Regions from separate parts of the Aliiglaciecola sp. genome, predicted to be linked through region 2. Evidence: predicted binding sites of a transcription regulator. Region 2 holds the regulator's gene; the other holds the start of a gene.
The links. The regulator NrdR, encoded in region 2, represses ribonucleotide reductase genes. The targets are predictions, from matches to a motif close to AAACACNANATNTNGTGTTT.
Positions count from the first base shown of each region.

Region 1: the regulator NrdR is predicted to act here: its motif matches at 8,404-8,423, upstream of nrdA (class 1a ribonucleoside-diphosphate reductase subunit alpha).

Region 1 covers NZ_JBDWYG010000031.1:31,190-47,725, reverse strand. The annotation lists gene rpsA (30S ribosomal protein S1) at 1-359, opposite strand, end outside; gene cmk ((d)CMP kinase) at 463-1,152, opposite strand; gene aroA (3-phosphoshikimate 1-carboxyvinyltransferase) at 1,338-2,618, opposite strand; gene serC (3-phosphoserine/phosphohydroxythreonine transaminase) at 2,622-3,707, opposite strand; gene gyrA (DNA topoisomerase (ATP-hydrolyzing) subunit A) at 3,786-6,476, opposite strand; gene ubiG (bifunctional 2-polyprenyl-6-hydroxyphenol methylase/3-demethylubiquinol 3-O-methyltransferase UbiG) at 6,739-7,452, shown strand; gene ABJV04_RS06805 (HAD-IA family hydrolase) at 7,455-8,141, shown strand; gene nrdA (class 1a ribonucleoside-diphosphate reductase subunit alpha) at 8,644-10,965, shown strand; gene nrdB (class Ia ribonucleoside-diphosphate reductase subunit beta) at 11,034-12,164, shown strand; gene yfaE (class I ribonucleotide reductase maintenance protein YfaE) at 12,164-12,433, shown strand; gene ABJV04_RS06785 (hypothetical protein) at 12,441-12,974, opposite strand; gene ABJV04_RS06780 (AEC family transporter) at 12,985-13,929, opposite strand; gene ABJV04_RS06775 (NAD(P)-dependent oxidoreductase) at 14,709-15,611, opposite strand; gene ABJV04_RS06770 (alpha/beta hydrolase) at 16,188-16,536, opposite strand, start outside.
Region 2 covers NZ_JBDWYG010000041.1:28,454-44,989, reverse strand. The annotation lists gene ABJV04_RS13415 (riboflavin synthase) at 1-495, opposite strand, end outside; gene ribD (bifunctional diaminohydroxyphosphoribosylaminopyrimidine deaminase/5-amino-6-(5-phosphoribosylamino)uracil reductase RibD) at 531-1,664, opposite strand; gene nrdR (transcriptional regulator NrdR) at 1,697-2,152, opposite strand; gene ABJV04_RS13400 (DUF6265 family protein) at 2,221-2,691, shown strand; gene ABJV04_RS13395 (rhodanese-like domain-containing protein) at 2,704-3,108, opposite strand; gene glyA (serine hydroxymethyltransferase) at 3,246-4,502, opposite strand; gene ABJV04_RS13385 (Gfo/Idh/MocA family oxidoreductase) at 4,712-5,704, opposite strand; gene ettA (energy-dependent translational throttle protein EttA) at 5,930-7,597, shown strand; gene ABJV04_RS13375 (PilZ domain-containing protein) at 7,713-8,066, shown strand; gene ABJV04_RS13370 (diguanylate cyclase) at 8,230-9,108, shown strand; gene radA (DNA repair protein RadA) at 9,124-10,488, opposite strand; gene ABJV04_RS13360 (PilZ domain-containing protein) at 10,626-13,133, shown strand; gene suhB (inositol-1-monophosphatase) at 13,265-14,038, shown strand; gene secF (protein translocase subunit SecF) at 14,316-15,257, opposite strand; gene secD (protein translocase subunit SecD) at 15,267-16,536, opposite strand, start outside.

The DNA.
Region 1 (16,536 bases), on a different contig from region 2:
AAGCCACCTTTGACTTTGCCATTAATTACACCAATGATGGTTTCTTTTTCTTCGTAAGCTTTTTCCAGTTCAACCCAAGCTTCATGACGCTTAGCTTTTTCTCTGGAAAGAATAGTCTCACCAAAACCGTCTTCAACCGCGTCTAGAGCAACATCTACTTGGTCGCCAATAGCTACTTCAAGCACGCCTTCAGCGTTTTTGAACTGCTCAACGGGAATTGCGCTTTCAGATTTAAGACCTGCATCAACAAGAACTATGTCTTTATCAATTGATACGATAGTACCTTTAACGATGGCACCAGGACGTGTTTCAAGTTCTTTTAAACTTTCTTCAAATAGATCAGCAAAATTTTCAGTCATAGATTACTTTAATAGTTACTTTTAAGTGTATCCACGAAAAATCCAATTAACGTGGGGTTGTTATTCAAAACCAGTTTAATCCTTTATCTGGCGGGTAGAGCAATTAAAGAGCGCATTGGACACTAAGTTTTGAACCAACGAATTCTTTAACCTTTTCAAGGACTTGCTCTACATTCATATTGGTAGAATCAAGTACTAATGCGTCATCAGCAGGTACTAAAGGAGCCACACTTCGGTTAGCATCTCTATCGTCTCTGGCCTTGATGTCGGTCAAAAGGCGCGCAATATTAACATCATGCCCCTTATCTTTCAACTGATTGTATCGCCTCTGCGCCCTTTCTTCTGCGCTGGCTGTAAGGAAAATCTTGGCTTCTGCATTAGGAAATACTACGGTTCCCATATCGCGACCATCAGCTACTAATCCAGGTTCTTCACGAAAAGCCCGTTGGCGTCTTAATAATGCTTCGCGAATTCGTGGCAAAGATGCTATTTGTGAAGCAATACTGCCAACTTCTTCGGTACGAATTTCGTAAGTTACATCCTCGCCTTCAAGGATAATTTTACTACCACTGTCTGAGGTTGTAAAATTAACATCTAAGCTACTGGCTAAGGGTAATAGCGCATCTTCATCATCGGCTTCAATTTGATGGTGAATAGCAGCTATGGCTAAAACCCGATAAATCGCACCACTGTCCAGAAAATTCCAACCCAATGATTTTGCCAATAATGCACTCAATGTTCCCTTTCCTGCACCGCTAGGACCATCGATGGTGATGACGGGTGATACTTGCATGTGCTCTCCTGAGCTGTATTAAAAAATCGGGCGGAATTATACTCGTTAACGAAACTTAAGCAATGCAAGCTATCTAATTAGCGCTTAAAGGCTTGATTTAGAGTGTAATTTTAACCATATATTTACTTGTAGGCATAAAAAAAGAGATGGTATTAACCATCTCTAATTAGTAGAACGAATAAACGTTAGCTGCTGATGCTAGCAAATCGCTCAAAATAATCGGGAAAGGTTTTCGCGGTGCAAGCAGGATCATTAATTACTACAGCAGTATCACTTAATGCCACCAACGAAAAGCACATGGCGACACGGTGATCATTGTAAGTATCAATTTCCGCTTCTTGCAATTGTGCAGGCGCCGTAACTTCAATAAAGTCATGTCCCTCATTAACCGTTGCGCCTAATTTACGTAACTCAGTGGCCATAGCCGCTAAACGGTCGGTTTCTTTTACGCGCCAGTTATAAATATTAGTCATTTTGGTTGTCCCAGAGGCAAACAATGCTGTAGTTGCAATTGTCATAGCTGCATCTGGAATATGATTCATATCCATATCAATGGCGGTCAATGGTGCTCCTGTGACTTCGATATAATCATCACCCCAAGTCACTTTTGCGCCCATTGCCGATAATACGTCAGCAAACTTAATATCACCTTGAATACTTTTCGCACCCACACCAGTGACCTTTACTGTTCCACCTTTAATCGCACCGGCGGCTAAAAAGTACGATGCGGATGACGCATCCCCTTCAACTAAGAACGTGCCCGGAGACTGATAAGTTTGCTTACCGGTTATTTTAAAACTTTGATACTCATTGTTTTCGACGGTGACACCAAACTTGGCCATAGTATCTAAGGTGATATCAATATAAGGTTTAGACACCAACTCGCCGATTATTTCAATCTCACTATCAGCAGAAAATAATGGAGCAGCCATTAGAACAGCAGTTAAAAACTGACTTGAAACACTACCATCAACTTGGATTTTTCCACCTGATAGGGCTTTGCCTTTAATATTCAAAGGTGGATAACCATCGTTCTTCAAATAGCTGATTTCCGCTCCAGCTTGCCCTAAAGCATCGACCAACGCACCGATTGGTCGCTCTTCCATCCGAGGCTCGCCAGTTAATACGTATTCGCCATTTGAAGCAGCCAATGCCGCACATAAAGGACGCATGGCCGTACCGGCATTGCCTAAAAACATCTCTATTTTGCTGTCGGTATTGAATACACCATTGTTACCTTTAACTACGCACTGGGTTTTATCTTCGCTAAGTTCATAGGAAACGCCTAATAAACTCAACGCATCCAACATATGTCGAATATCATCACTATCCAGCAAGTTGGTCAGTGTTGTTTCACCTTGCGCTAAAGCAGCTAAAAGCAGTGCTCGATTAGATAAACTCTTTGAACCTGGTACATTGACTGTACCTTGTACTTTAGAAATGGGTTCAAGTCTTAGTTGTTGCATCTTTTATCCATTCCTTTTAGCAAAATCATTCATAAACTCGGTTAAAGCTTTAACCCCGTCGATAGGCATTGCGTTATAAATACTGGCACGCATACCACCGACAATTCGGTGACCTTTTAACGCTTTTAAACCAGCAGCTTCTGATTCTTGTAAAAACAAAGCGTCTAACTTTGTGTCTGCTAAATGAAATGGCACATTCATCCGAGAACGGTTTTGAACCGCCACACTATTGGAATAAAAATCGTTGTTATCAATAGCCTGATACAACAAATCAGACTTTTCTTTGTTACGTTTTTCAATCTCAGCAACACCGCCTAAATCAAGCAACCACTCAAACACCAAACCTGCTAAATACCAAGCAAATGTTGGCGGTGTGTTATACATAGAGTCATGTTTGGCAATCAGGCTGTAATTCAGAATAGAAGGCGTTTCGATTCGAGCTTTATCTAACATGCTGTTATGCACAATGACCACTGACAATCCTGATGGACCAATGTTCTTTTGTGCACCGCCGTAAATAACTGCGTAGTTATTGACATCGATTTGTTTAGACAAAATATTAGATGACATATCGGCAACAATAGGCACACCTTGGGTATCGGGTACCTCGTTTATTTCAATGCCTTCTACGGTTTCGTTTGGACAATAATGAAAATAAGCGGCTTTATCATTTAAATTCCATTGGCTTTGCGGCTGAACTTGAGTAATGCCGTCAACCACATCGATACCACCAACCACATCTGCGGTTAAGTAGTTATTTGCTTCATTTACTGCACCTTTAGACCAAGATCCGGTGACTAGGTGATCGGCATGATCGCCAGCAGCAGAAAGGTTCAATGGCACAGCAGAGAACTGCCCTCTTCCACCACCGTGGGTAAACAGTACTTGATAATCATCGGGAACCGCTAATAGCTTTCGCAAATTATGAGTAGCACGCTCAGCAACCTCAATATAAGCTTTGCTGCGATGGCTCATTTCCATCACCGAGCACCCTTGACCTTGCCAATTGATAAACTCTTGTTGTGCTTTCAACATAACATCAGTCGGTAACATCGCCGGACCTGCACTGAAATTATAAGTAACTGCCATAATTTGATTTTCTCCCGAAAAAAAACGAGCGGAATAAGCCACTCGTTTTAAGTATGATTAAAAACTAGCGTTTAAGATTTATTCAGTAGGGTCAGAGTCAACTTGTCCAGCATCATCATCTGCCACTTCCGCTTGTTCAGCTTCAACAACATCTTCGCCTTCTAATAGCTCTAAATCTTCTGTTTCAATCTCTTCAATTTTTTGTAATCCCACCACATGTTCGTCTGTACCTGTGCGGATCAATCTTACACCTTGGGTATTTCGACCCACGGTGGAAACTTCATCTACTCGTGTTCTTACCAAAGTACCTTGGTCACTGATCAACATAATTTCTTGACCTTCGAACACTTGTACTGCACCAACTACCGCACCATTACGCTCTGATACTTTAATAGATACAACACCTTGGGTAGCACGACTCTTAGCTGGGTAATCGGCAATAGGTGTACGTTTACCGAAACCATTTTCCGTTGCAGTTAAGATAGCACCGTCACCTTTAGGTACGATAAGTGAAACCACTTTTTGACCGTCTTGTAAACGAATCCCTCTAACACCGGTAGCCGTTCTGCCCATAGGACGTAACGCCAATAGCTCTTCACCCGTCTCTGGGTCGCGTTTTACTTCACCGGTTTCTGAGTCACGTTGTTTTTCGTTAAAGCGAACGACCTTACCTGCATCTGAGAACAACATAATGTCGCTTTCGCCATCGGTAATATCTACACCAATCAACTCGTCACCTTCATTTAAGTTCACAGCAATAATGCCGTTTGAACGAGGACGTGAGTATTGCGATAGAGCAGTCTTTTTAACAGTTCCGTTTGCCGTCGCCATCAACACAAATTTATCGTCTTCAAATTCTTGAATAGGTAAAATTGCTGTGATTCGTTCGCCTTCTTCAAGAGGAAGAATATTCACGATTGGACGTCCACGTGCATTACGGCTGGCAAATGGTAGTTGATACACTTTCAACCAATATAAGCGGCCTCGTGTAGAGAAACACAAAATGTGATCGTGGGTATTGGCGACCAATAATTTTTCAATGAAGTCTTCATTCTTCATTTTGGTTGCTGACTTACCTTTACCACCACGTCGTTGCGCTTCGTAGTCAGAAAGCTTCTGATACTTCACATAACCTTCACGAGACAATGTTACAACGACATCTTCACGTTCAATTAAATCTTCCATGTCGATGTCGTGTGTTGCCGCAGTAATTTCTGTGCGTCTTACATCGCCATATTCATCGCGAATTAATTCAAGCTCTTCTCTAATCACTTCCATCAAACGTTCAGAGCTTGATAAGATAAGTAACAATTCAGCAATAACGTCTAACAGTTCTTTGTATTCAGCTAAGATTTTATCGTGTTCTAAACCAGTTAGTTTATGTAAACGTAAATCTAGAATCGCTTGTGCTTGCTGTTCAGTTAAGAAATATTCGCCTTCAGAGATACCGTATTGCGGTTCAAGCCAATCTGGACGAGCCGCGTCATCACCAGCACGAGCTAGCATTTCAGCAACATCACCTAGTGCCCAGCCGCGCGCCACTAATGAGGCCTTAGCATCACTAGGGCTTTGCGATGCTTTGATCAACTCGATAATTTCATCGATATTAACCAACGCAATAGCTAAACCTTCAAGGATATGAGCACGGTCACGGGCTTTTTTCAGCTCGTAAACAGTACGACGGGTAACCACTTCTCGGCGATGCAGCACAAAGGCTTCTAAAATATCTTTTAGATTAAATACGCGAGGTTGATTATTATCGAGGGCAACCATGTTGATACCAAACACAGTTTGCAATTGTGTTTGAGCATACAAGTGGTTTAATAGTACTTCTGCTGACTCGTTGCGTTTTACTTCAACAACAATACGCATACCGTCTTTGTCAGACTCATCACGCAGTGCAGAAACACCTTCAATTTTCTTTTCTTTTACCAGTTCAGCAATCTTTTCAATCAGTCTTGCTTTGTTAACTTGGTAAGGGATCTCGTGAACAATAATGGTTTCTTTACCACTATCTTCAGTTTCGATTTCAGCACGAGCACGCATGTAGATTTTACCACGCCCAGTGCGGTAAGCATCATCAATACCCTTGCGTCCACTAATTAATGCAGCTGTTGGGAAATCAGGACCTGGAATATGCTGCATAATTTCTTCGATAGTCATATCGGGATTATCGATTAACGCGATACAGCCGTTTACAACTTCGGTTAAATTATGTGGGGGAATATTGGTTGCCATACCTACGGCAATACCTGATGAACCATTCACTAACAAGTTAGGAACACGCGTAGGTAATACATCTGGAATATGTTCTGTGCCGTCATAGTTAGGCACAAAATCAACCGTTTCTTTTTCTAGATCAGCTAGAAGTTCATGGGCAATTTTAGCCATGCGAACTTCGGTATAACGCATTGCCGCTGCGGAGTCACCATCAACAGAACCAAAGTTACCTTGGCCGTCAACAAGCATATATCGCAAAGAAAATGGCTGCGCCATACGAACGATAGTGTCGTACACTGCGGTATCACCGTGGGGGTGATATTTACCAATTACGTCACCTACAACACGAGCAGATTTTTTGTATGGTTTGTTATAATCGTTTTTCAACTCATTCATGGCGAACAATACACGACGGTGAACGGGTTTTAATCCGTCACGAACATCAGGTAGTGCGCGTCCAACAATGACACTCATTGCATAATCGAGGTAAGAATTTTTAAGTTCTTCCTCTATATTAATGGGGAGAATTTCGTTGGCATTGTCTGTCATATACAGCCTTGTCCCTAAATTATTTTCTGAATCTACTGATTAAACTGGTCAAGTCAGTTTTAAAAGTTCGACTTCACTTATAGTTATAGTGGGTTCTAAATCGACTGTGGATTCTACCACTGAGAAAACAAAATAAATAGCCGTGATTCGCTTATATAGTGTGCAATCAAACAATTTTTTAGCATATCTTCGGGTATAAAGGTCTGGTTATCTAAATTAATGACTGCTTATAATAGTAAATAGCGAAAATAAGGAGCAAACAATGACCAATCAAAACGTAGACGCAGCAGAAATAAACAAATTTGCAGCTTTAGCGTCTAGGTGGTGGGATTTGGAAGGTGAATTTAAACCCTTACACGAAATTAACCCCCTTCGAGGAGACTATATTCAGCAGCGCACCGAGGGTGTGTTTGATAAAAACATCATTGATGTTGGATGTGGTGGCGGTATCTTATCTGAATACTTAGCCAAACAAGGTGGTCATGTCACAGGTATTGATATGGCTTCAGAATCACTGGAGGTAGCACGTCTTCATGGTTTGGAATCTGGTGTTAAAGTTAACTATCAACAAATTACCGCAGAACAAATGGCCGCTCAGCACGCTAATCAATTTGATATTGTCACCTGCTTAGAAATGTTAGAACACGTTCCAGATCCTGCCTCTATAGTGCAAGCTTGCGCGGCATTGGTAAAACCTGGTGGTCATGTATTTTTCTCAACACTCAATAGAAATTTGAAATCTTACTTAATGGCCATAGTTGGGGCAGAGAAGATTTTAAATTTGGTGCCCAAAGGTACCCATGAATATGAAAAGTTTATACAACCTGCTGAATTGTTATCATGGGTAGACAATACAGATTTGATTCCCCAGCATATGACAGGGTTACATTTGAATCCGTTATCTAAACAGTATTATTTGTCTGAACAAAATGTGGATGTTAACTACATAGTTCATTGCCAGAAAAGTGAAGGATAAATATGAGCTCAACTCCCCCATTATTTAATAACAAGTTTGCCGGTGTGTTGTTTGATTTGGACGGCACTTTATTGGATACAGCTGCGGATTTAGGGAATGCCTTAAATCACGTACTAGCCCATTATAAGCGACCACTATGTCAATACGATGAATATCGATGTGTTGCTTCAGATGGCGCTTTAGGGTTATTAAAATTGGGGTTCGCAGATGACTATGACAATTTATCGGAACAAAAATTACTCAGTTGCAGACAAATGCTACTTGATCACTATGAACAAAATGTCTGTGTCGATACAACCTGCTTTGACGGAGTGGAAGATACCTTAAGCCATCTAAATCAACATTCGATTCCATGGGGCATTGTGACTAACAAACCCGGCTTTTTAACGACTCAGTTACTTACCCACTTTCCCATTATGGAAAACTGTGGGGTAATTATTAGTGGCGATACTTACATTAAACGTAAACCTCACCCGATGCCATTATTAGAAGCGGCAAGAATACTTGCGCTGCCACCTGAAAATACCTTGTATGTAGGAGATGCAAAGCGAGATATCGAAGCGGCGCAAAACGCAAACATGGTAAGTGTTGCCGCCCTTTATGGTTACATCAAAGATGCTGAAGAAGTTAGCCATTGGAAGGCAGACTATTCCATCAATGATTTTGCTCAGTTGTGCCATATTAAGTGATACAACAATTCATCAAATTTATACTTCAAAGCTTTGTCATAAATAGAGGATAGGAAGCATAAAGAATACCAGATATAGTGATTGTGAACATTTTTAACACTATATATCGTGATATTATAAAAATTGATTTCAACCTACAAAAATAATTTAACTTTAAAATTTAATAAAAAATAAGCTTGCAATCAGCTTAACTCGTTCAACAATACCCCTTCTAAGTTAGTCAACACTAACCTACCATTTGGTTCAGTTTTATTGGTGATAAAACCACCAGATATTGGGTTGCAAACGGAAGCAAACACCTCTATCTTGTGCTGGTCACACTTTTTCTAACTACTCAAAAAACAATAACAAGTAAACGCTGTTGAAAGCGATTAATTTACTCGCATAAGTGTGGACAGAAAACTACATCATTAATTTAAAAAGTTAATAAAAAATATAATGTGTTCGTTAAATTTATTTCTCAGAACATTCGGCGCTAATTATTTATACGGCTATCAAATACATGAATAACTCTCTAAATGTCACGAAACGCGATGGTGAACGTGAAGTCTTAAACTTGGACAAAATTCACAAAGTCATAACTTGGGCTGCGAAGGGATTAAAAAACGTCTCTGTTTCTCAAGTTGAAATCAAAGCTCATATTCAGTTTTATGATGGTATTAAAACCGAAGATATTCACGAGACATTAATCAAATCAGCTGCTGATTTAATTTCAACAGACACTCCAGACTATCAATATTTAGCTGCTCGTCTAGCCGTTTTCCACTTGCGTAAAAAAGCCTACGGTCAATTCGAACCGCCGGCGTTAGTTACTCATGTTAAAAACATGGTTGCCAAAGGAAAATACGACGAACACATTTTAGAAGACTATTCAGAACAAGAACTTAATGAACTAGATCAATATATGGATCATTGGCGTGACATGAATTTTAGTTATGCCGCAGTGAAACAATTGGAAGGCAAATATTTAGTTCAAAACCGTGTAACCGGTGAAATCTACGAAAGCGCTCAATTTTTGTATATTTTGGTTGCCGCTTGTTTGTTTGCAAATTATCCCAAAGACACGCGTTTAGATTATGTAAAACGTTTTTATGATGCAGCTTCGCTATTCAAAATTTCGTTGCCGACACCCATTATGTCTGGCGTTAGAACCCCTACCCGTCAATTTAGTTCTTGTGTATTAATTGAAGCTGGGGACAGTTTAGATTCGATTAACGCTACCGCAAGTGCCATCGTTAAATACGTAAGCCAACGAGCTGGTATCGGTGTGAATGCGGGCCGTATTCGTGCCCTAGGTAGTGAAATTCGAGGTGGTGAAGCCTATCACACAGGTTGTATCCCGTTTTACAAATACTTCCAAACTGCAGTGAAAAGTTGTTCACAAGGTGGCGTTCGTGGTGGTGCTGCAACCTTGTTTTATCCAGCCTGGCATTTAGAAGTTGAGTCTTTATTAGTACTCAAAAATAACCGTGGTGTTGAAGAAAACCGAGTTCGTCACCTCGACTATGGTGTGCAGTTTAATAAACTCATGTACACACGAATGATCAAGGATCAGCACATTACCCTATTCAGTCCTTCAGACGTACCTGGACTTTATGATGCCTTCTTTGCTGATCAAGATGAATTTGAAGCATTGTATGTTAAGTACGAACAAGACGACTCTATTCGTAAGAAGAAAATTAAAGCAGTTGAGCTATTTAGCTTATTTATGCAAGAACGCGCAAGTACTGGTCGTATTTATCTACAAAATGTAGATCACTGTAATACTCACAGTCCATTCGACCCTAAAGTAGCGCCAGTTAGACAAAGTAATTTATGTCTAGAAATCGCGTTACCTACCAAGCCTTTGCAGCACATTAACGATGAAAACGGCGAAATCGCCCTTTGTACATTGTCAGCGTTCAACTTAGGTGCAATTGAAAGCCTTGACGAATTTGAAGAAATGGCTGACTTAGCAGTTCGCGCATTGGACAGCTTGTTAGATTATCAAGATTACCCTGTTCCAGCAGCATATCGCGCTTCAATCGACAGAAGAACGCTAGGAATAGGCGTTATTAACTTCGCTTACTATTTAGCTAAAAACGGTAAGAAGTATTCGGATGGCAGTGGAAACGCGCTAATTCATAGAACTTTTGAAGCCATGCAATATTATCTTCTCAAAGCGTCAAATAACTTGGCAAAAGAGAAAGGTGCTTGTCCTAAGTTTAATGAAACCACTTATTCTCAAGGTATATTGCCCATTGATACCTATAAAAAGGATTTGGACAAAGTATGTAATGAACCCCTTCATTACGACTGGGAAACCTTGCGTAAAGAGATTGTTGAACACGGACTGCGTAACAGTACCTTATCAGCCTTGATGCCTTCTGAAACATCATCGCAGATATCCAATGCCACAAACGGAATTGAACCACCGCGTGGACACATAAGCGTTAAATCATCTAAAGATGGTGTTTTGAAACAAGTAGTACCTGAATACGAGCGATTGAAAGAGCAATACGAATTGTTATGGGATATCAACTCTAACGATGGTTACTTGCAATTATGCGCCATCATGCAAAAATTTATCGATCAAACAATTTCTGCCAACACCAGTTACGATCCTGGTAAATATGAAGGTGGAAAAGTGCCTATGAAGTTGTTGTTAAAAGACTTGCTGACCACCTATAAACTAGGTATCAAAACTTTGTATTATCACAACACTCGAGATGGCGCTTCGGATACATCTCAACTTGAGTTAAAGAAAGAAACCGCTACCCCATTGGCGCAAGAAGTTGTCATTGAAGAAGATGACGATTGTGCCGGTGGTGCATGTAAGATATAGACAAAAACCAAGTTTGGTGGCGCATTATGCGCCGCCTAGTGTTAAACCTCACAGAGTACTGACGGTAAATGAAATATACCACTTTTAATCAAAAACCAACGAATCCTCTATTGGAACCTATGTTTTTCGGCAATCCAGTGAATGTTGCTCGCTATGATCAACAAAAACACAGTATTTTTGAAAAGCTAATTGAAAAACAAATTAGTTTTTTCTGGCGTCCAGAAGAAGTTGACGTCAGTAAAGATCGCGTTGATTTTCAATCTTTAAGTGACTCTGAAAAGCATATTTTTATTTCTAATTTGAAATATCAAACATTGCTAGATTCAGTGCAAGGAAGAAGCCCTAATATCGCTTTTTTGCCGATAATTTCATTACCTGAATTAGAGACTTGGACTGAAACTTGGTCATTTTTTGAAACTATACATTCTCGCTCATATACTCACATTCTGCGCAATTTATTCACTGATCCCAGTGCAATTTTTGACGACATTGTGGTGAACGAACAAATCAAACAGCGTGCAGGTGATATTTCAAAATACTACGACGACTTGATCTTTTATACACAACTTTGGCAAACCCAAGGTGAAGGCGTTCATACAGTCGACGGTATTGCACATACCGTGAACATGCGAGAATTAAAGAAAAAGCTGTATCTTTGCATGAACTCAGTGAATGCATTGGAAGCGATTCGTTTTTACGTTTCTTTTGCTTGTACCTTTGCGTTTGCAGAGCGTGAATTAATGGAAGGAAATTCTAAGATAATTCGCTTGATTGCTCGTGATGAAAACCTTCATTTAACCTCCACTCAACACATTATCAACCTTTGGCAAAAAGGCAAAGATGATCCCGAGATGGCAGAGATTGCTGAAGAGTTAAAAGACGAAGCAAAAGCCATCTTTATGCAAGCAGTTGAGCAAGAAAAACAATGGGCCGGTTATTTGTTTGCACAAGGCTCAATGATTGGCTTAAATGAAGAAATACTCTGTCAATATGTTGAGTACATTGCCAACCACCGTATGTCTGCCATTGGTATGGGCCAACCTTTTGATATCACCAGCAATCCTCTCCCTTGGATGAACAACTACTTAAACTCAGACAACGTTCAGGTTGCACCGCAAGAATCTGAAATAAGTTCTTATTTAGTGGGTCAAATTGACTCAGAAGTAAATGCGGGTGACTTTGACGACTTCGATCTTTAATGAGTCAAAAGAAACAATTTGTGATCACCATCCAAGGTGATCACAAACCTATTACTACCAATACTTCAGACACTATTCTAGAGAGCTTAGAGCAACAAAATGTAGAAGTGCATTATCATTGCCGCGAGGGTTTCTGCGGAGCATGTAGAAGTAAGCTTATATGTGGTGAGGTAGATTACACGACTGACCCCCTAGCCTACATAGATGATGATGAATTCCTGCCTTGCTGCTGTATCGCCCTTGGCGATATCGAAATTAAATTAGTCTAGCAACACGTTACTGACCGAATACACATTTGCCCGCATACCCTGAACGTACCTTGTGCAAAAGTCTAAATTCATTGCCATCAAATTGATAATAATAGGTGAATGCCCAATCTGGAGTTTCATCACCAAAGTCATTAAGCCTGGGATTAACAATTAATAATGAACTATCAGCTTGATGACAAAGCCCCAGCCCTGAAGTAACAGTGTCAATAATCTTGCCGGTCTCCACGTTAACCACAAGGTTATGTTGACATCCAGTACCGCATCCTGTGCCAAAAATAGTAAACTTGCCGGCAAAATTGGCTGGCTGTCCAATAACAGATGCCATCATGCCATGCCAACTTTGTTCAACATAAACACCATCAGTATGGCTATCAAAATCCACTTCTTTTAGGGTCGTTAGGGAAATATCAGAAACCTTAAACTGTTCAAAGCTTGGCATGTCTTCAGCATAGATACTAACGCTAAAAGCTACACTCAAGCACAGAATAAGTTGCCTAAAACAACTCAGGTTAATTGGAAAATATTTATTAGTGCGAACCATGGTTTTATACCTAAATCATGCCAAATACTTTGAGTAAAAAGATCCCTAATGTTGTGGTCACTAAGGACAAAACACTGGTGACAGCGATAATAGCCGCGGCCAAGAAATGATTGCCATGCATAGCCTGCACCATGGGATAACTGGCGGCCGCAGTAGGTGATGCACACATTAGATATAAAACACCTAACTGCTCGCCTCTAAAGCCTAGTAACACTCCACCTAAAGTAATTGCAACGGGTACTAAAATCAATTTCATCGCGGAAGACCAATACAGCACGCTGGAAGAGTGAAACTCTTTAATCCGAATTGAAGCCCCTGCACATAACAGGGCTAAGGGTAAGGTCATACCCGCAAAATACTCACCAGTGTGTAATGCTATTTTAGGTATAGGTATATTTAACAATGACACCACAACACCCGCTACAATAGAGATAATCAAAGGGTTCTTGATAATCGCTATTAACATTCCCCCTAGTCGATTGCTGCCCCTTTGTTGCAAATGCCGAGACAAGGTCACTACAGATAAAACATTAAACAATATGGTTAATACGGCTAAGTAAATGGAAGCAATACCTAAGGCCTTTTCTCCATAGGCACTCACCACGAAGGCAAGGCTAATAATACCCATATTACTTCTGAAAGCGCCTTGTACAAATACGCCTTTGTCAGCTTTGTCATCAATCAATTTGGTTGCAAAAACGTCCAACAAAAGAAATATGAATAAGGTTGCAAAAAACGCATAGATCACCAATGCAGTAGGCAGACCATGGGTAAAATCAGTAGTGGATAGTTTAGTAAAAAGCAAACAGGGTAAAGTCACTTTAAAGACTAAAGCGGATCCCATTCTTGCAAAATCATCATTTAGCCAACCAATTCGTTTAAACAAAAACCCAAGACCAATAATAAAAAATATAGGCGTGGTAATTTGTAGTGAAAAATTTAGATCTGAGAGCAAACTCGCTCCTTATGATGATTTTAAAAATTAAAGTTAATTATATAGTTAGTGCGCTTGTCTTAAGCCTCTACTCTAGATAGGAATGACTTACTCGTCCCTGCCCATTTATTTCAATGACACAACGATAAGCCCCAAAAGTGAGCTTGCTATCCATTACAATCAAGGAATTTGAATCACTTTCTGTGACAGAAAAATTAGCTAAATGCAGTGTATTGAGCTGCCTTAAAACACTTTCTTTCGTTACTCCTTCACTAAAATTGCCACATAAAAATACCACTTCTTTACGTGCTTCATTCCAGTAAAAGGCGAATATAATCCCGCCAATGAATGTTAAGCTAATAATGACAAACTTTAGTGTAATCAAACGACGAATTGAATTAACAGAAATAGTCGCGACTCCTTAGCCAATATACACACATCATTAAGCCATGCTTTTTAGTTAACTAGTATTGATTCAGTTCGACTCTGTTCTAACTTAGCGCCTAGTCTAACTTAGAGCATTAGAACTTAGTCTACGGTTAACACCCAATTAGTACAATAAACGAATCTTTTTATCCGTTTTTGATTTAGATTTTGATGAACTTTATTGGGTTATTATAGGCACAAAAAATCCGATAAATCTTAATGAAAAATACAAGGCATTGAACAACAGCTTATATTTAATTCAAATCGATATTATCGGATTGAAGGCTACAAATGTTCTTAAACATTAGATAGCCATATTATTTTGTTTTCAGCAAACTAACCACTGCTTAAAGTAGCTAGCAAATGATGCTGTTTTACTTTTCTAATTTAAGAAAATAATCGAAAATTTCAGGAACGTTACCGTGACCCATACCTTCGTCGAAAGCTGCTTGAAGGTTATGTGAAGTCCCTTCTGCAATCTCGGCGCGAGTACCAAGATCTTCAACCATCTTAAGGAAATAACCCAAGTCTTTATTTGCATTAGCAATAGAGAAACCTAAGTCACTTACACCATCAACTGCATAGTTCTTACAGAATTGCATAAACGGTGAATTAGATGGGCCAGTTGACATAATATCGAACAACTGTTGACGATCAACACCAGCACGGTCAGCTACAGCGAAAGCTTGTGACATAGTACAAACTGTTGTCATACCCATGAAGTTGTTAATTAGTTTAGTAGTATGACCTGCACCTAATGCGCCAAGATAAAAGATGTTTTCGCCTTGTTGGTCAAGCACTGGCTTAACTTTGTCAAACGTCTCTTTATCTCCAGAAGCCATAATATTGAGCAAACCGTCTTTAGCGTGAGCTGGCGTACGACCTAGAGGTGCGTCAATCATGCCTGCGCCTTTTTTGGCTAGATCAGCGCCGATCTTACGAGTAGATGCTGGAATTGAAGTACCAAAATCAATTAAAACAGCACCTTCTTTGATGCCAGCAAGGATACCGTTATCACCGTAAACAACTTTCTCAACAATATCAGAAGTAGTAAGAGCAAGCATAATGATATCACTAGCAGCTGCTAATTCAGCAGCAGATGATGCGGCTTTACCACCACGAGCAACAACTGCGTCAACAGCGTCTTTGTTTAAATCCATTACGATTGGCTCGTAGCCTTTTTTCTGCAAGTTTTCTACCATATTGCCGCCCATCAGACCGAGGCCGATGAAACCGATTACTGGTTTTGTCATTTCTAACTCCTGGAGTTTTGATATGTAAAGTTGAGTATAAAGAATATACACCTGTTAAATTTTAAAACCTGATGAACAGCGCACAAAGTTGCTATTCTTTAATGACGTAATTGGTGATCAAAAATAGAATTTAATCAAAAAGATGTTTGCTCACCTAACGATTACGAAATAAAAATCTCGTAAAATACAGGCTTGCCTTTTGCAAAAATATCTAGACTTATTAAAGCCAACTTTGATACATCGCCGTTAACACCAATCAGCAAATTTAAAAAATCACAAATGCTATGTCATTACCAAATTATCATACCATTGTAGGTTAAGTAAAACCACATGTCATTACCAAATTAAAAATAATGGTAACCAATTGGTAATAATAAATACTTGTTAACAGAGTTTTAAATTATTAGCGCAATTATTAATTAGTTAAACGGCCCAAATCATTGCTTAGTCGAAACGGTTTAACTATATGACTAAATTTTAATAATCTTCAAAGCCTAGTCTAATTTAAAATATTCGTGACTGTTTTTTTAATGACAATAATTAACAATCAAAAGAGCGTCGCCTTACTTCCACTTCAATTGTTGCTTAGCTAAAGACGTTTTATTGATTAAGTGCCTGGTTAAAAGCTTCTATAAAGGCTGGATAATCTTCATAGTGTGGCATATGCCCTAGCCCTTCCAACTCATATAAAACCGAACCTTTTATTAATCTCTGCGCTGTTTTGCCTAATTTAGTGTAATCACCTAAGGTTCGAGTTACCCCAGGTTTTAACCAACCTCGACCTGGTCCCGTCTTATCGCGAGTGCCAATAATTAAAAAGGTTTTATTTTTAATTTCCGAGAACTTAGCCACCATATTTTCAGAAAAAATCGGACCGTAGGTTAATGCGTTATTCCAAGCAACAATTTCCCAATCATTGCCAGCTAACATTCCTTTTAAAGGAATAAGA
Region 2 (16,536 bases):
CAGTGTATGGGGGATCAAAGTCAGCATAAATTTGGCACCATCCACATCATTAACAGTTAAGCTAACACCATCAATGGTTATAGAGCCCTTTTCGGAAATATATTTGGCCAGTTCATCGGGGGCTTGGATCCAAATTTCTAACCAACGATCGATAGGATTAATGGCAACAATTTTGCCAACTCCGTCAACGTGGCCACTAACAATATGCCCACCGAAACGTGAACTCGCTTGCATGGCTTTTTCTAAATTTACTTTGTCGCCGACGGTGTAATTAGCAAAGCCTGAACGTTTAATTGTTTCAGGAGAGACATCCACGCTGTAGTGTTTATCTGAAAAATCCACAACGGTTAGACACACGCCGTTGGTGGCGATACTGTCACCTAATGCAACATCAGACATATCGAGTTTCTGCACGGCAACGGTCAAACGAATATCATCGCCCTTAGGTTGTAATTTTGCGATGTGACCGACATCTTCTATTATTCCAGTAAACATTTTTTATAATCCGATATTTGCAGAAGTTTAAATTGCTATTCAGAGGCTGAGTTAAAATGGGCTGTCATCTTCAAATCATCACCTACCATTCGAACCCCAGACCATTTTAATAGTTTAGCTTGATTCATTTGCGTCAGTTCATCCATCACAAATAAATTCTGACCTTTGTCACCTAATAGTTTGGGCGCTTGATATAAAATCAATTCATCCACTAGATTTTGTTGTACTAATGCTCCAGCGAGCATGCCACCAGCTTCAACCCAAATTTCATTTAATTGTTTGTCAGATAGAACCTGTAGCATCGCCACCAAATCAAGTTTATTGCCAATACTGTCTATCTGAATTTGTTCTACGCTGTCTCTAATTAACGGGTTCACTTTACGATTGATAATTAAGGTTTGACCTTCCAGGTCGAACATTTTGAGATTGTCAGTGAGTTGATTTTTACCATCTACAATAATTCGTAAGGGTTGCCGAAGCTCAGACTCTAACACCAAACTTTTAGCATGATTTAATTCGTTAAATCTTACATTTAGACTTGGGTTGTCAGCTAAAACCGTTCCAGATCCAGACAATATTCCGCAGCTTTTAGCCCGATGGTCTTGCACATCCGCTCTTGCATGTGGGCCAGTAATCCATTGGCTTTTGCCATTTGCTAACGCCGTTTTACCATCTAGACTAGCGGCTAGTTTAACCGTTACCCAAGGGCGGTTTAGTGTCATTCGCTTAATAAAACCACGATTGAGCTGATGTGCTTGCTCACTCAATAGACCGTGAGATACATCAACTCCCTGTTCGGCTAACCGTTTTAACCCCCTTCCCGCGACGTTGGGGTTTGGATCCACCATAGCTGCGACCACTCGTTTCACCCCCGCTTGGATAAGCGCATCGGCACAGGGTGGCGTTCGACCAAAGTGACTGCAGGGTTCTAGTGTGACGTAGGCGGTTGCGCCTTGGGCTTGCTTTCCAGCCTGCTTTAAGGCGTGTACTTCAGCGTGGGGAGTCCCCGCTTTATGATGCCAACCTTGGCCGATCACTTCACCATTTTGATTAGCGATAACACAGCCGACATTAGGGTTTGGCGTGGTGGTATATTGACCTTTTCGAGCCAGCTTTATGGCAATACTCATAAAGTGGTGATCTAAAGTCGAAAAATTGTAGGAAGGCATTAGGTTGCAAATTCCCTAAACAGATAATTCAATCAGGGTTTTTCACCTAATTTGGCAATTTCTTCACCAAACTCTCGAATGTCTTCGAAAGAACGATAAACCGAAGCAAAGCGCACATAAGCCACTTTATCTAGCTCTTTAAGAGCGTCCATAATCAAGCCGCCTAAAAACTCGCTACTGATTTCCCGCTCTCCAGTTGCACGCAAAGAAGATTTCAGCTGACTAATGCAATGCTCTACTTTTTCAGTGCTCACTGGACGCTTTTCTAACGCTCGTAGCAAACCAGCTCGAAGTTTATCTTCGTTGAAAGGTTCTCGCGAACCATCCCGTTTGACCACGCGAGGCATGACTAATTCTGCAATTTCAAAAGTCGTAAATCGCTCGTGACAGGTTGTACACTCTCGTCTGCGACGCACCTGATGACCTTCGGCAACCAATCTGGAATCGATAACTTTAGTTTCTTGTTCAGAGCAGAAAGGACAAAACATAGTCTTATTTTCTTTTCACTATCTATAGATGCTCGCTAAACTAGCATAAAAAAGCAAAAAGGTGATATATGCAAAGGTTAATTTATCTATTATCAATAGTGATAATTATGCTGAGTTCATCGGCAACAGCTGCCGATTCAAAATGTGTTGACCTATCTCAACTGCATTGGATTGTAGGTGACTGGCAAACGATGCCTGATGGTAATACTCAAGAAAAGTGGTTGCAAATAAGCGAGGATACATTCACCGGTTCAGGTAGTAGTCGAGATGCTTCTGGAGATTTACAGCAACACGAAAGTATGCGTTTAGTGCAGATGCAAAGAGAAATCTTTTATTTAGCAAAAGTAGGCCACAATAGTCTTCCTGTGGCCTTTAGGGCTAAAAACTGCGAGTCAAATAGCGTCACCTTGGAAAATCCAAACCACGACTTTCCAAAACAAATAGTTTATCTACGCAAAGGTAACAAACTCGTGGCCGAGGTATCAGGTAACAATGGCAAAGGATTTACAGTGCATTATGAATTGAAGCCCGATAATTGATCATTGTGCTGGTTAGATAGATTCATCTTTAACCAGCTCAAACCCTTCATCTAACCATCCTGTTATGCCACCAATTAATTTTTTTACTGGGCGTCCCAATTCAGCAAGCTTTAGGGCTGCCTTGTCAGCACCATTACAATGGGGACCGGCACAATACACCACAAATAAGGTGTCACTAGGATATGATTGAATTGTCTCAGGTTTAATATTCTTGTGGGGTAAGTTTATTGCGTTAGGTAAATGCCCTTGGTCAAAAAGCAATAAACTTCTTACATCTAGCAGCACAAAATCTTGACGGTTATTGCTGATGGCAAAATGCGTGTCCCAACAATCCGTTTCTAAACTAAGTAAGCTCGCAAAATGAGCTTTAGCGACTTCCGCTGCAGCCGCAGGGACTCTTGATACTACTGATGACATAAACGCCTCCATTAAAATGTGAATTTTATTATCAACAACTTAAATGGAATGACCAAGTACCTTGTCGGCCAAATAACGAAGCTTTTGAGACAAAAAAGCCGCTTTAAAAAGCGGCTAATTTTTATTTTGAATAAATGCTAGCCGTAGACTGGGAATTGCTCACACAATGCAACAACTTCAGCTTTCACTCGATCAATAGTGTCAGTACTTTCGATATCATCCAGCACATCACATATCCAATTGGCCACTTGTTTAGCTTGCTCTTCGCCAAAACCTCGGCGAGTAATAGCTGGAGAGCCAATGCGTAAACCACTGGTTACGAAGGGTGAACGAGGATCATTGGGTACTGAGTTTTTGTTCACTGTAATATTGGCACTACCCAAAGCAGCGTCAGCGTCTTTACCAGTGATATCTTTATCAATTAGGTCAAGCAAGAATAAATGGTTATCTGTGCCATCAGAAACGATTTTATAACCACGTTCTTGCATCACGCTCACCATGGCTTTTGCATTTACCACAACTTGTTTTTGATATTCTTTAAATTCTGGCTCTAAGGCTTCTTTAAACGCCACCGCTTTTGCCGCAATCACGTGACACAAAGGACCACCTTGATTACCAGGGAACACAGAACTGTTTAACTTTTTATAAATAGTCTCATCACCACAGGCTGATAAAATCAATCCACCACGAGGGCCTGCCAAGGTTTTGTGGGTTGTGGTAGTAACAACATGAGCATGAGGTAATGGATTAGGGTAAATTCCCGCAGCGACTAGACCTGCAACATGGGCCATATCAACTAACAAGTAAGCGCCTACTTTGTCGGCAATCTCACGAAATTTCTGCCAATCAACAATGCCTGAATAGGCTGAGAATCCACCAATAATCATTTTAGGTTTGTGCTCTAGTGCTAATGCTTCCACTTGCTGCATATCAATTTCGCCAGTGTCTTCATTTAGACCATATTGCACAGCATTATAGGTTTTGCCTGAAAAGCTTACATGGGCTCCGTGGGTAAGATGACCACCATGAGCTAGACTCATTCCTAACACAGTGTCTCCAGCGTCAAGTAACGCCATAAATACCGCTGAGTTAGCTTGAGAGCCTGAATGCGGTTGTACGTTGGCGTAATCAGCACCAAATAGTTGCTTAGCTCGCTCTATGGCTAAATCTTCAGCGATATCCACGTATTCACAGCCGCCGTAATAACGCTTGTGTGGGTATCCTTCTGCATATTTGTTGGTAAGTTGAGAACCTTGCGCTTCTAATACGCGAGGACTACAGTAATTTTCAGATGCAATAAGCTCAATGTGATGCTCTTGACGTTGAGTTTCTTTTACGATTGCATCATATAACTCGGGGTCAAAGTCAGCAATATTCATATTACGTTTCAGCATGGTGTCTCCTCAACAACTCGGCACAAAGTTCGGGTGAAAACGCTTAATTTCACCCTCGCAGGGATAAAAAATGAGCGCTTATTCTAGTCATTTTGATTGTTTTGTACATACCTTTGCAGAAAAATGATCCAAACCCTTAAGTATAATTTATAGCTGTTAGGTAGACACCTGCGAAATTCTTCACCAACAGCTGATTTATGCCTGGATAATCAATCGAGGGACTCGATGACTTCTGGGTATTTGAGATGTATCTGTTGGCGAATTGTATCTAAGGTAGTCATTACATTAATACTGTCTGCGTGATTCATTCTTGGATCACAACTTCTATTAAGGAGAATTGACTCCATGGTAGATTCTATTTGATATTCAAAACCATTGACTGGATGAGGAAAGTCCAATGTGCGGATCAATTTATCGTCTTGGTATAACTGAGCTTGCCCACCCGTCCAAAAATAAGCAGGGATGGATATATACCCTTTCTTGCCGTGTATACTCATGGTGTTCGAACATTGAGCCGCCATCGTGCAGGTAAATTGGCTTATCACGCCAGAAGGATAAGTCATATTGACAGCCGTATTTAGGTCAAGACCATCTTTAGATAGTCTGGCCGTAGCCTGAATATCGCTAGGGTATTCGGCTAATAAATATTGACTTAAACTAACGCTGTAGACCCCTAAATCTAATAATGCACCTCCTGCCAGTGCAGGATCGGTCATACGATGATTTTTTAGGTGTGAAAAAGCAAAACCGATTTGCGAATTTATATATTCTATTTCACCAATTTGCTGTTCTTCAATCCACTCTTTAAGCTGCTCGAAACATGGCATAAAACGGCTCCACATCGCTTCTTGAAGCACACATTGGTGTTGTTCACTAAGGCTGACTAACTCCTTCGTTTGCTGAGCATTTACTGTGAGTGGTTTTTCCACCAACAAGTGTTTACCCGCCTTGAGGCATGCTCTTGCTAAGGGAAAATGCTGGGAATGGGGAGTAGCAATGTAGATAACATCAATGTTTGGGTCGGCAATTAGCGACTCATAATCTCCATAGGCCACAGAGGCTCGGTATTGTTCAGAAAATGCCTTAGCACGTTCCAAGCTTCGACTAGCAACGCCGTACAATTTTCCTTGCACTGAACTTGCTAACGCAGTCGCAAATTGATTTGCAATGCCTCCAGGTCCAATGACGCCCCAATTCAACATTATTCATCCTTATTTAGTTGCTTTGATATTTATTCTGAAGTCAGAGAATAAAATTTCAAGCTTTTGATCCTGAGCTTCTAACTGTAAATAAGTCTAACTGATAGTTAGTTGCTAACAATACTTGAATATTCAATACACCATGATATTCAAAAAATATTCTTTCAGCATTGGACTGCGAGCCGGTCTGGATTACACTATCGTTTTATCCTTCACTAGATTGGCACTATGGCACAATACGTATATAGCATGCACAGGGTGGGAAAAATTGTCCCCCCGAATAGACACATACTCAAAAATATTTCTTTAAGCTTTTTCCCGGGCGCGAAAATTGGCGTTTTGGGTCTAAACGGCGCCGGTAAATCGACTTTACTGCGCATCATGGCTGGTATTGACACAGATATAGAAGGAGAAGCTCGACCCTCTCCCGAATTAAAAATTGGTTACCTTCCCCAGGAGCCGCAGCTCGATGAAAGTAAAGATGTGCGCGGAAATATTGAAGAAGCCGTTGCCGACGTTGCTCACGCCTTAAAACGTTTAGATGAAGTTTATGCAGAATATGCAGAAGAAAATGCAGATTTTGATGCGTTGGCAAAAGAACAAGGTCAACTAGAAGCGATCATTCAAACCAAAGATGGGCACAATCTTGAAAACGCCTTAGAACGTGCAGCAGATGCCCTTCGCCTTCCCCCTTGGGATGCAGATGTCAGCAAGCTGTCAGGTGGTGAAAGACGTCGGGTAGCCCTATGTCGATTGCTTCTAGAAAAGCCAGATATGTTGCTTTTAGATGAGCCAACTAACCACTTGGATGCAGAATCAGTGGCATGGCTTGAGCGTTTTCTTCACGATTACGAAGGCACTGTTGTGGCTATTACCCATGACCGTTACTTCCTTGATAATGTAGCAGGCTGGATTTTGGAGCTTGACCGCGGTGAAGGTATTCCTTGGGAAGGCAACTATTCATCTTGGCTAGAACAAAAAGATCAGCGCCTTGCTCAAGAAGAGCGCACAGAAAGTGCTCGTCAAAAATCCATTCAACAAGAATTAGAATGGGTACGTTCGAATCCCAAAGGTCGCCAAGCTAAAAGCAAAGCAAGAATGGCAAGATTTGATGAATTAACCACAGGCGACTATCAAAAACGGAATGAAACCAATGAGTTGTTTATTCCCCCTGGAGAGCGTTTGGGTGACAAAGTCATTGAAGTAAGCGGACTATCCAAATCTTACGGTGATCGACTACTTATTGATGATTTGTCTTTCAGCATACCCAAAGGAGCCATTGTCGGTATTATTGGTCCCAACGGCGCGGGGAAATCAACTCTATTTCGCATGCTCACAGGTCAAGAGCAACCTGATTCCGGTGAAATTGTGTTAGGTGACACCGTACAATTAGCAAGTGTTGAACAGTTTCGCGACCATATGAACGAAAAAAATACCGTTTATAAAGAGATTTCCGATGACTCAGATATTATCCGAATTGGTAACTTTGAACTAAACAGTCGTGCGTATTGCAGTCGTTTTAATTTTAAAGGCACGGATCAACAAAAATTTATCAAAGATCTCTCTGGTGGTGAACGTAATCGAGTTCATCTGGCCAAGCTATTAAAAGCCGGTGGCAACGTATTGCTGCTAGATGAACCTACCAACGATCTAGATGTTGAAACCTTACGAGCGTTGGAAAATGCGATTCTGGAATTTCCAGGCTGCGCTATGGTTATTTCCCATGACCGTTGGTTTTTAGATAGAGTCGCGACTCATATCATGGATTATCGGGATGAAGGGAAAATAAACTTTTACGAGGGTAATTACACTGATTACGAAGCTTGGTTAAAAGAAACTCTAGGCGAAGATGTAGTTGAACCTCACAGACTTAAATACAAAAAAATAAGTAAATAGTCCTAACAACAATGGGTTAAATAGTAAAAACAATGTGCTCGGGGTAAAATCTTGGGCGCATTTACGCTCTTTTTATGCTTAAATATTGTTATTAATGGCAACGTTGAGGCTTATAATGGAAAAACGTCAATTTAATCGCGTAGATTTTTCAGCTCCTGCCATTTTATTTCAGCAAAATCACCATTGGCAAACCCACATCATTGATATTTCGTTAAATGGTGCACTTATTGGCTATCCGGATGACTTTGTCGGCAATTTAGAGCATGAGTTTGAGCTGAATGTTGAAATTGAAGGCACAGCTCAGGTAATCACCATGTTTGGTGAAATTGTACACAATGCTAACCATTGTTTAGGTTTCCACATTAAGTGCATGGATATTGACAGTATTTCAGATTTACGCAGATTAGTGGAACTAAATTTAGGTGACATATCACTATTGCAGCGAGATTTAGCATCTTTGGTTTCTTAATCCTAAGTATAATAAACATTCGTTTAAATATTGGATACACTACGTTAAGAATAAATAATCAGATCATAGTCAAACGTTATAAAGTGTTTTGCGGAATAAACTTAAGAAAGGAGTTTGAGTTATCTTCAGAGTTGTTGATCAGTTATTTGAAAAAGACAAAGTTTTGATTCTTATTGTAGAAGACGAACCCATTAGTGCTTTAATTGCAGCTAAAGCTCTTTCAGATAATTTTATTACCCATCATGTTAGCTCAGGGCAAGAAGCATTAGATTTTTGCGATCATAGGCTACCAGACATCATATTGATGGATATCAACATGCCTGTAATGGACGGCTTAACTGCGTGTAGAAAGCTTAAAGCTAACGAGAACACCCAAGAAATACCGATAATATTTGTTAGCTCTCAAAACTCACCTGAGGCCGAAGACGAATGCTGGGAAGCTGGCTGCACAGATTTTATTAACAAACCCTTTTCAGTGACAACGTTACGCCATAGAGTAAATTCACATTTAGCTGCTAAATTAATGTCAGATAAATTGAAACGCTTGGCGACTATCGATGGATTAACAGACGTGCAAAACCGCCATTATTTTGATGGCTTTTTAGCTGATCAAATAAAATTGTGTACACGCATGAAACATCACTTAGGCCTTATTTTAATCGATATCGATAATTTTAAGCTTTACAATGATACCTATGGACACATCAAAGGTGATGAATGTTTACGCGAAGTGGCGGATACTTTGAGGAAAGTACTAAAACGTCCCACCGATTGCCTAGCAAGATATGGTGGAGAAGAGTTTGCAATTGTTCTTCCCCATACAGACATTAGCGGCGTTAAATATGTTGCTGATAATATGCTCAAGGCTATACGTGACTTAAATTTACCCCATAAATTATCAAGTTTAAGCCGAGTGACTATTAGTGCTGGCGGTATTTGCGTCTCACCTCAGAATTTAAGCCAAACGGCACTCATTCAAAAAGCTGATAAAAACTTGTATACAGCAAAAGACGCAGGACGCGATCAATTTATTGTTGCCTGAATTCCGTTTAGGGATTTATAGGGCTTCCAAAGCTTCCGAAAGACGCGACACTGCAACGATTTCAATACCTGCTATGGGTTGCTTAGGTTTATTGCCTTTTGGAACAATTGCGCGTTTAAAACCGTGCTTGGCTGCTTCTTGAATGCGTTCAGTGCCATTAGGTACTGGACGTATCTCACCTGCTAAACCAACTTCACCAAATGCAATTAACTCTCTGGATAAAGTATGATTTCTAAAGCTTGAAATCATAGCTAACAAAAGGGCTAAATCAACACTAGTTTCAGCAATACGCACACCGCCCACTACATTGACAAACACATCTTGATCGTTCATTTGTACGTTACCGTGACGGTGCAATACTGCCAACAACATAGCTAACCTATTAGCCTCTGTACCTACGGCAATGCGCTTAGGGTTTGCCATTTGTGAATAATCCACTAAGGCTTGAATTTCCACTAGCAAAGGACGAGTTCCTTCCCAAACAACCATGACAATGCTGCCTGGTGATTGCTGCTCTTCACGACTTAGAAAAATTGCAGATGGATTGCTCACTTCCTTTAGACCTTTATCGGTCATCGCAAACACACCCAACTCGTTTACTGCGCCAAAACGGTTTTTATTACCTCGTAAGGTGCGGTAACGACTATCACTTTCACCCTCAAGCATCATTGAACAATCTATACAATGCTCCAGCACTTTAGGACCCGCTAAATTTCCCTCCTTAGTAACATGCCCCACTAAAAACATCGCAATGTGATGTTGTTTGGCAAAGCGAGTTAAAAATGCAGCACTTTCTCGCACTTGAGAAACACTGCCAGGAGCGGATTGAATATCACTCACATGCATAACTTGGATGGAATCAATTACCATTATGTCGGGTTTATGTACCAGCGCTAACTCGCAAATTGTTTCTACATTCGTTTCAGCTAGCACTTTCAATTTAGAGGTAGGCAGGCCTAAACGTTGGGCTCGCATTGCAACTTGTTGCAGGGACTCCTCACCAGTGACATATAACGTATTTCGCCCTTGGGCCAAATGACACATTACCTGTAATAAAAGAGTACTTTTACCCGCCCCTGGGGATCCTCCAATTAACATTGCAGCACCCGGCACTACACCGCCACCTAAAACTCGATCAAGCTCTTTAAAACAAGCACTGAAACGAGGCAAAGCTTGTAAATCAATTTGATCGAGGGTTTCTACTTTTGCATGGGTTTGACCTGCATATCCTTTTAAGTTTCGTTCTGGCGAATGTTTATCATTACTAAGAACGACTTCAGAAATTGTGTTCCATGCCTGACAATCATTACATTGTCCTTGCCAGCGAGGGAACTCTGCTCCACAATCAGTACATACAAAAGCGATTTTACGTTTAGCCATAAGTTATTGAACTACATTAAATTAGGGCTAGTTGATTAATTCAACTAAACCGGTAAGTTGGGATCAAAGGTTATTTATTCGTTGCCGATAAAAGAATATCATAACGACGCCTTAACCATAGCGAACATTTGATTGGCATGAGTCAAGATTTAGAAAAGTACCACGACATTATAGAACAGTTAAAACCAATGATAAATGAACCTGAGTTCAATCAGGTACTGTCACAGGTAGCTTCGGGCATCCCGAAACAAAAACGCTTCTTAATCAAAATGGAGTTAAAACGCCTATCTCGCCCATGCCTGCGTCTCATCGATCTCAGAGGCCAAGTAGCTGGTGACTGTCGAGAATTTACGTACCAAGATAAAACACATTATTTAGATGACACTGCCATAGATGTTTTCGAAAAGCAGGTGCGACTCTTTGGTGAATATACCATGGGAGTGTATGAGGCAGTTAAAAATACCGAAAACAGTTATCGCGTGATTTATCAAAAACAACGCGAAGAAGCTGAAAAAGAAGGTACGGTAGTAGAAGAACGTAAACCACACCACGCTTCTGTTTTGCGCTTTGGGGAATATGCTAAACGCTGTGAAGAGCGTATGAACTTCGCAGTCAATATTGAGTTGTTTACGGAATTAAATAAAAGTATTCAAGCCACCACTATAGATGTTTCAGTTAGTGGTTTAAAAGTTAAAGTCGCCAATGAACACCTTTTTAAAGTAGGTGATCGCGTAACGGTTCAGTTTAGGGGTTTAGAAGGCGAATACTCCATAGATCGTAAAGCCGGCGTGGGGTACAACATTGTTGATGTAGAGAGTAGCAAACGCGAACAGCGTATCTCATTGCAAAAAAATGATGAACAAGCTCAGCACTCTTTTAAAGACTTCTTTGAAAAGTTCATACATGGCAACAAACGTCGCTACAAAGTAAATATGGATAATACGCTCACTGCGATTAACCTGAAAACCTACGAACAATATTTTATTCCTAATGTAACCTCAGTTCCCATTTACATCGAAAGAGTCAATGATGTTTATGTCCCTAAATACGCTTTAATCAATAACTGCAATAAAGATCCCCTATATTATTGGAGTGATGAATTATTTGAATTGCGGCTAGGCTATGTAATTGGGCATCAGCGTGTTGCAAGGCTTTTGAGCCAACCTGAAAACAATCAAGAAACCATTGTCTACTCGTTCAATCATATAAAAGATGACAAAGTCTATTTTTATTCTGCCACGCAAGAAGAGCTGTTTGAGCGTCCTGATTTGATGAAGGTTTTTCTAGGCTATGGTGGCCGGAAAGCAAGTTGGCGAGTGTTCAAGTTACAGATTACAGATGTTGATCTAAACCAAGTCCATATACCACTGTCATTACCCGATTCGGTTAGCAGCGCAGTTAAACGTCAAAATCATCCTCCCGCCCCAAGATTGATGTCTCGTCTTAAAAATCTTAGGTACATGGCACTTTTAACCGATATCACTGATGAAGTCGGCACGCAAAATTATGAAAAAATTCCCATTCGGCGCGGGGAAATATCGCAATTAAAAGTATTCGGACATCCAAGGAATAAGCTACCTCCAACGGTGCAAATGTTCCGTTTTAAATACCATAATCAACGCAAAGAAACCCGCTATCAATTGCGAACTAAAGTGCAATTAAACTTTGGAGATATGACAATTGAAGGTAGCAGTGAAGATGTGTCTACTCGAGGAATGCGCATTGAGTTAAATGACTTTTTCCATGGTGAGGAAAATGATTTAGTTAAACTTAGTTTTCCACTTTTGCAGAATGTCACCAAAAAATTTAAACTTTCCGATTTACCTTATGTAGTCAAAGGTATTTCATACGGACGCAATGTATTGCACCTTCAAGCCGTCGTCGATTCGGTTAACAAAACTGCACAACGCTTTTTTGAGGAGCTTATTCGCAACAACCGTGGAAAATTAAAAGCCCATAATGAAGAAGAAGAAATACCAGGAATTGGTTCAGCATTGCGTAACCTTTATGCTAAGAATGTATTAAATACCGCTTTTTTTATTCGTAAAGAAGGAATTGATTTCCTGCCCGATGCAATTGTAACGAGTAACCCTAACAGTCGACTGAATAATCTATTAGCCTTTGACGCTGAAAGTGGTCAGTACAATATGCATTTTTTGTATTCCACTTATGGAGTTGAGTTAGACTTTATTCAATACACTCTAAAACGAATTAAGACCAATAAAAAACCAGTAATGCGCGAAATATTTGTGGCCTTTGATCCAAGTCGTGAATATATTGATGAGGCCATTAAAAGCCGTTTTTCAGACCAATTTCACGGCGATAAAGAACGCAAGAATTTTATCAATCAAGCCCGTGAGGCCGGCCAATTTATTGCGGTCAAAGTGTTTCTGGCCAGAGCTGGCCGCCCCGATATCGAGCGCCTACAAGCAGAAATTAGTTATGTCGGTATTTATGCGATTCATAAAGCGAAAATTCTTGAAGAGCAGCTTTGGAATATTATTGGTGTAGGTGATTTAGTCGATGTAACCGATGAAGTATTGATTCGACACAACTTTAGCCAACAACAGATCATTGATAATCAGCAAATGCCGGCTTATCACAAAGTAAATTCGGACAAAATCGAAAATCTATTAAAAGCCTAGTCTGTATTACTAGAATTTGATTGCATCTACACGTAAAACTGGTAGACTTCGCGGCGAAATTTTGTGCGGTTTTGAAATCAATAGATAACTCAAAACTGCTCGTCCGTTCTTTTAAAAATTGGTGGTAACTTATGCATCCTATGCTGAATATTGCGGTGCGCGCTGCTCGCGCTGCTGGAAATGTGATAACTCGTGGTTTTGAAAATCGTAATGATTTGTTGTTGGAAAAAAAAGGTGAGAACGACTTCGTCACTAAAATCGACAAAGAAGCCGAAAAAATCATTATTGAAAAAATTCAGCAATCTTTCCCCGATCACTCATTTTTAGGTGAAGAAGGCGGCATAGTAGAAGGCAGTGACGAATTTAAATGGATCATTGACCCTCTAGACGGTACCACTAATTTTATTAAAGGCATTCCCCACTTCGCTGTATCCATAGCCCTAATGCACAGAGGTCGTATCGACCAAGCGGTTGTATTTGATCCAATCCGTGGTGAATTATTTACCGCAAGTAAAGGCGCTGGTGCACAATTAAATGGTTTTAGAATTCGTACAGGTAAAGCAAAAGACCTAAACAGCACTGTTCTTGCCACAGCATTCCCATTTAAAGCCAAAGAAACATCTGATGATGCCATCGCTCGATTCTCAAACATTTTCAAACAATGTGGAGACGTTCGTCGTTGCGGCTCTGCAGCCTTAGATTTAGCTTATGTAGCTGCAGGTCGATATGATGGTTACTGGGAACGCGGTATCAAGCCTTGGGACATTGCTGCCGGTGAACTATTAGTTCGTGAGTCTGGTGGCCTGGTAACCGACTTTAAAGGCGGAAACGACCCTCTGCATAAAGGTGAGATAGTAGCTGGTAACCCTCGCGTGGTTCAGTCACTGGTCAAACACTTAAAATAATTAGTGATGATAATCACTGCTGATTAATTTCGTTTTCAGCGATTAAAAAGGAAGCCTTTGGCTTCCTTTTTTTATGCCCTATGTCCCATCCTGAAATACGTTGAGATAAAGAAGACTTCTTTATCTCAATATCAAATGAAATACGCAGTAAACGCTCACAACGAGAGTAAAATTATTTAGCCTCCACTCCTGTCTTGTTTGCTTAATATAAAAACAGAGTGGATTACAGATATAAAAAAACCGGGTTAAAAACCCGGCTTTTTGAAACACAAAAAGATTAAGGAAGAGGATCTAAGTCCGCACCTTCTTTTTCCACCACTGTGGGCATTAAATCTTCGCGACTTATCCCCAACATTAATGCCACCAAACTGGCTACATAAATAGACGAATAGGTTCCGATTACCACACCAAATAGTAATGCTGTAGCAAAACCATGTATAAGTGCGCCACCTTTATAAAACAACGCCATCAAAACCAAGATAGTGGTCAATGATGTAATAATGGTTCGATTTAAGGTTTGCGTCAAAGAGGTGTTAATGATCTCTATAGGCTCACCTTTGCGGATTTTACGGAAGTTTTCACGAATACGATCCGATACAACAATGGTATCGTTTAGTGAATAACCGATTACCGCTAGCACCGCAGCCATAACCGTTAAGTCGAATTCAAGTTGTAACACTGAAAACAAGCCTAAGGTTAAGATCACATCATGAGCCAATGCAATAACCGACCCTAATGCAAAACGCCATTCAAATCGCATAGCAACGTAAATAAGAATACAAATCAGCGCAACCAACATAGCGAGGCCGCCCTGCTCTGTTAATTCTTCACCAACGTTTGGACCAACAAACTCAATACGACGCATGTCAACATTGTCGCCTGCTGCCCGCAAAGTACTCAATACTTGGTCACCCACCTCTTGTGCTTTAACGCCATCACGAGGAGCTAGACGTATTAGCACATCTTCGCTACTACCGAAGTTTTGTACTACTGCATCACCAAAATCAGCGGCTTCAAGTTGCAGACGAATTTGGTCTAACTGAGCTGGTTTGTCATAACCAACTTCAATCAAAGTACCACCAGTAAAGTCCAAGCCCCAATTGAGCTGATTAACCCCCAAAGAGACTAACGAACCAATAATCAATATTCCCGATATAATCATGGCGGGAATGCGCATTGACATAAAATCAATACTTTCTTTTAGTTTAAAAAATCGCATGTCCGGCTCCTAAATCGACAATTTCTGAAGACGTCTACCACCCCAAACACCGTTTACGATTACACGGGTTAAGATAATTGCGGTAAACATCGAAGTAGCTATACCTATCATTAACGTGATAGAGAAGCCTTTGATTGGTCCGGTTCCCACTGCAAAAAGAATAATTGCAGCAATAAAGGTCGTGATATTCGCATCTAAAATGGTAGAAAACGCACTATCATAACCGTAATGGATAGCTTGTTGCGGGCTTCGTCCTTCACGTATCTCTTCGCGGATACGCTCGAATATCAACACATTGGCATCAACAGCCATACCAACTGTCAGTACAATACCAGCCATACCAGGCAGCGTTAAGGTAGCGCCAGGAATCATTGACATAACACCAACAATCATCACTAAGTTAGCCGCCAGTGCAAGATTGGCAACTAACCCAAAGGAACGGTAGTAAAACAGCATAAAGGCAAGAACTAAGGCAAATCCCCATAAAATGGCTTGCATGCCTAAGTCTATGTTTTCCTGTCCCAAGCTAGGGCCTACGGTACGCTCTTCAACAATAGTGATAGGCGCAATCAAAGCACCAGCACGTAACAATAAGGACAAATCACGGGCTTCTTTAGGTGAATCTAAGCCAGTAATTTCAAATCGACTTCCTAACTGCGCACGAATGGTTGCCACACTAACAACTTCACGCTCTGGAACGAAAATGATTTTACCTTTTTCATTTTTTTCACCCGTTGCTTTATATTCGATAAAGACGGTTGCCATGGGCTTACCAATGTTGCCCTTAGTGGCTAAAGACATTTTGCTACCACCAGCAGAGTCTAATGAAATGGACACTTTTGGCATGCCATATTCATCAACGCCAGCGTTTGCATCAATAATGTGACTACCTTCTAACATGACTTTTTTAAGCAGTAATTGCGGCACACCTTGTTGGTCTTCAACAATTTCAGAACCTGGAGGTACGCGGCCATTTAATGCATCACGTAAATCATGTTCTTGATCTAGCATTTTAAATTCTAAGGTAGCAGTCGCATTTAGAATTTCTTTCGCGCGAGCCGTATCTTGAATACCTGGTAGCTGTACAACGATGCGGTCGGCACCTTGACGCTGAATAACAGGTTCAGCTACACCAAGTTGGTTTACTCGGTTACGCATTATGGTGATATTTTGTTTTACCGCATAATCCCGAATCTCAGACAGTTTCTGTTCTGACATTTTGGCCACGAGAATCAAATCACCTTGCTCAACTAAGGTAATATCACGGTTACGATTTTTA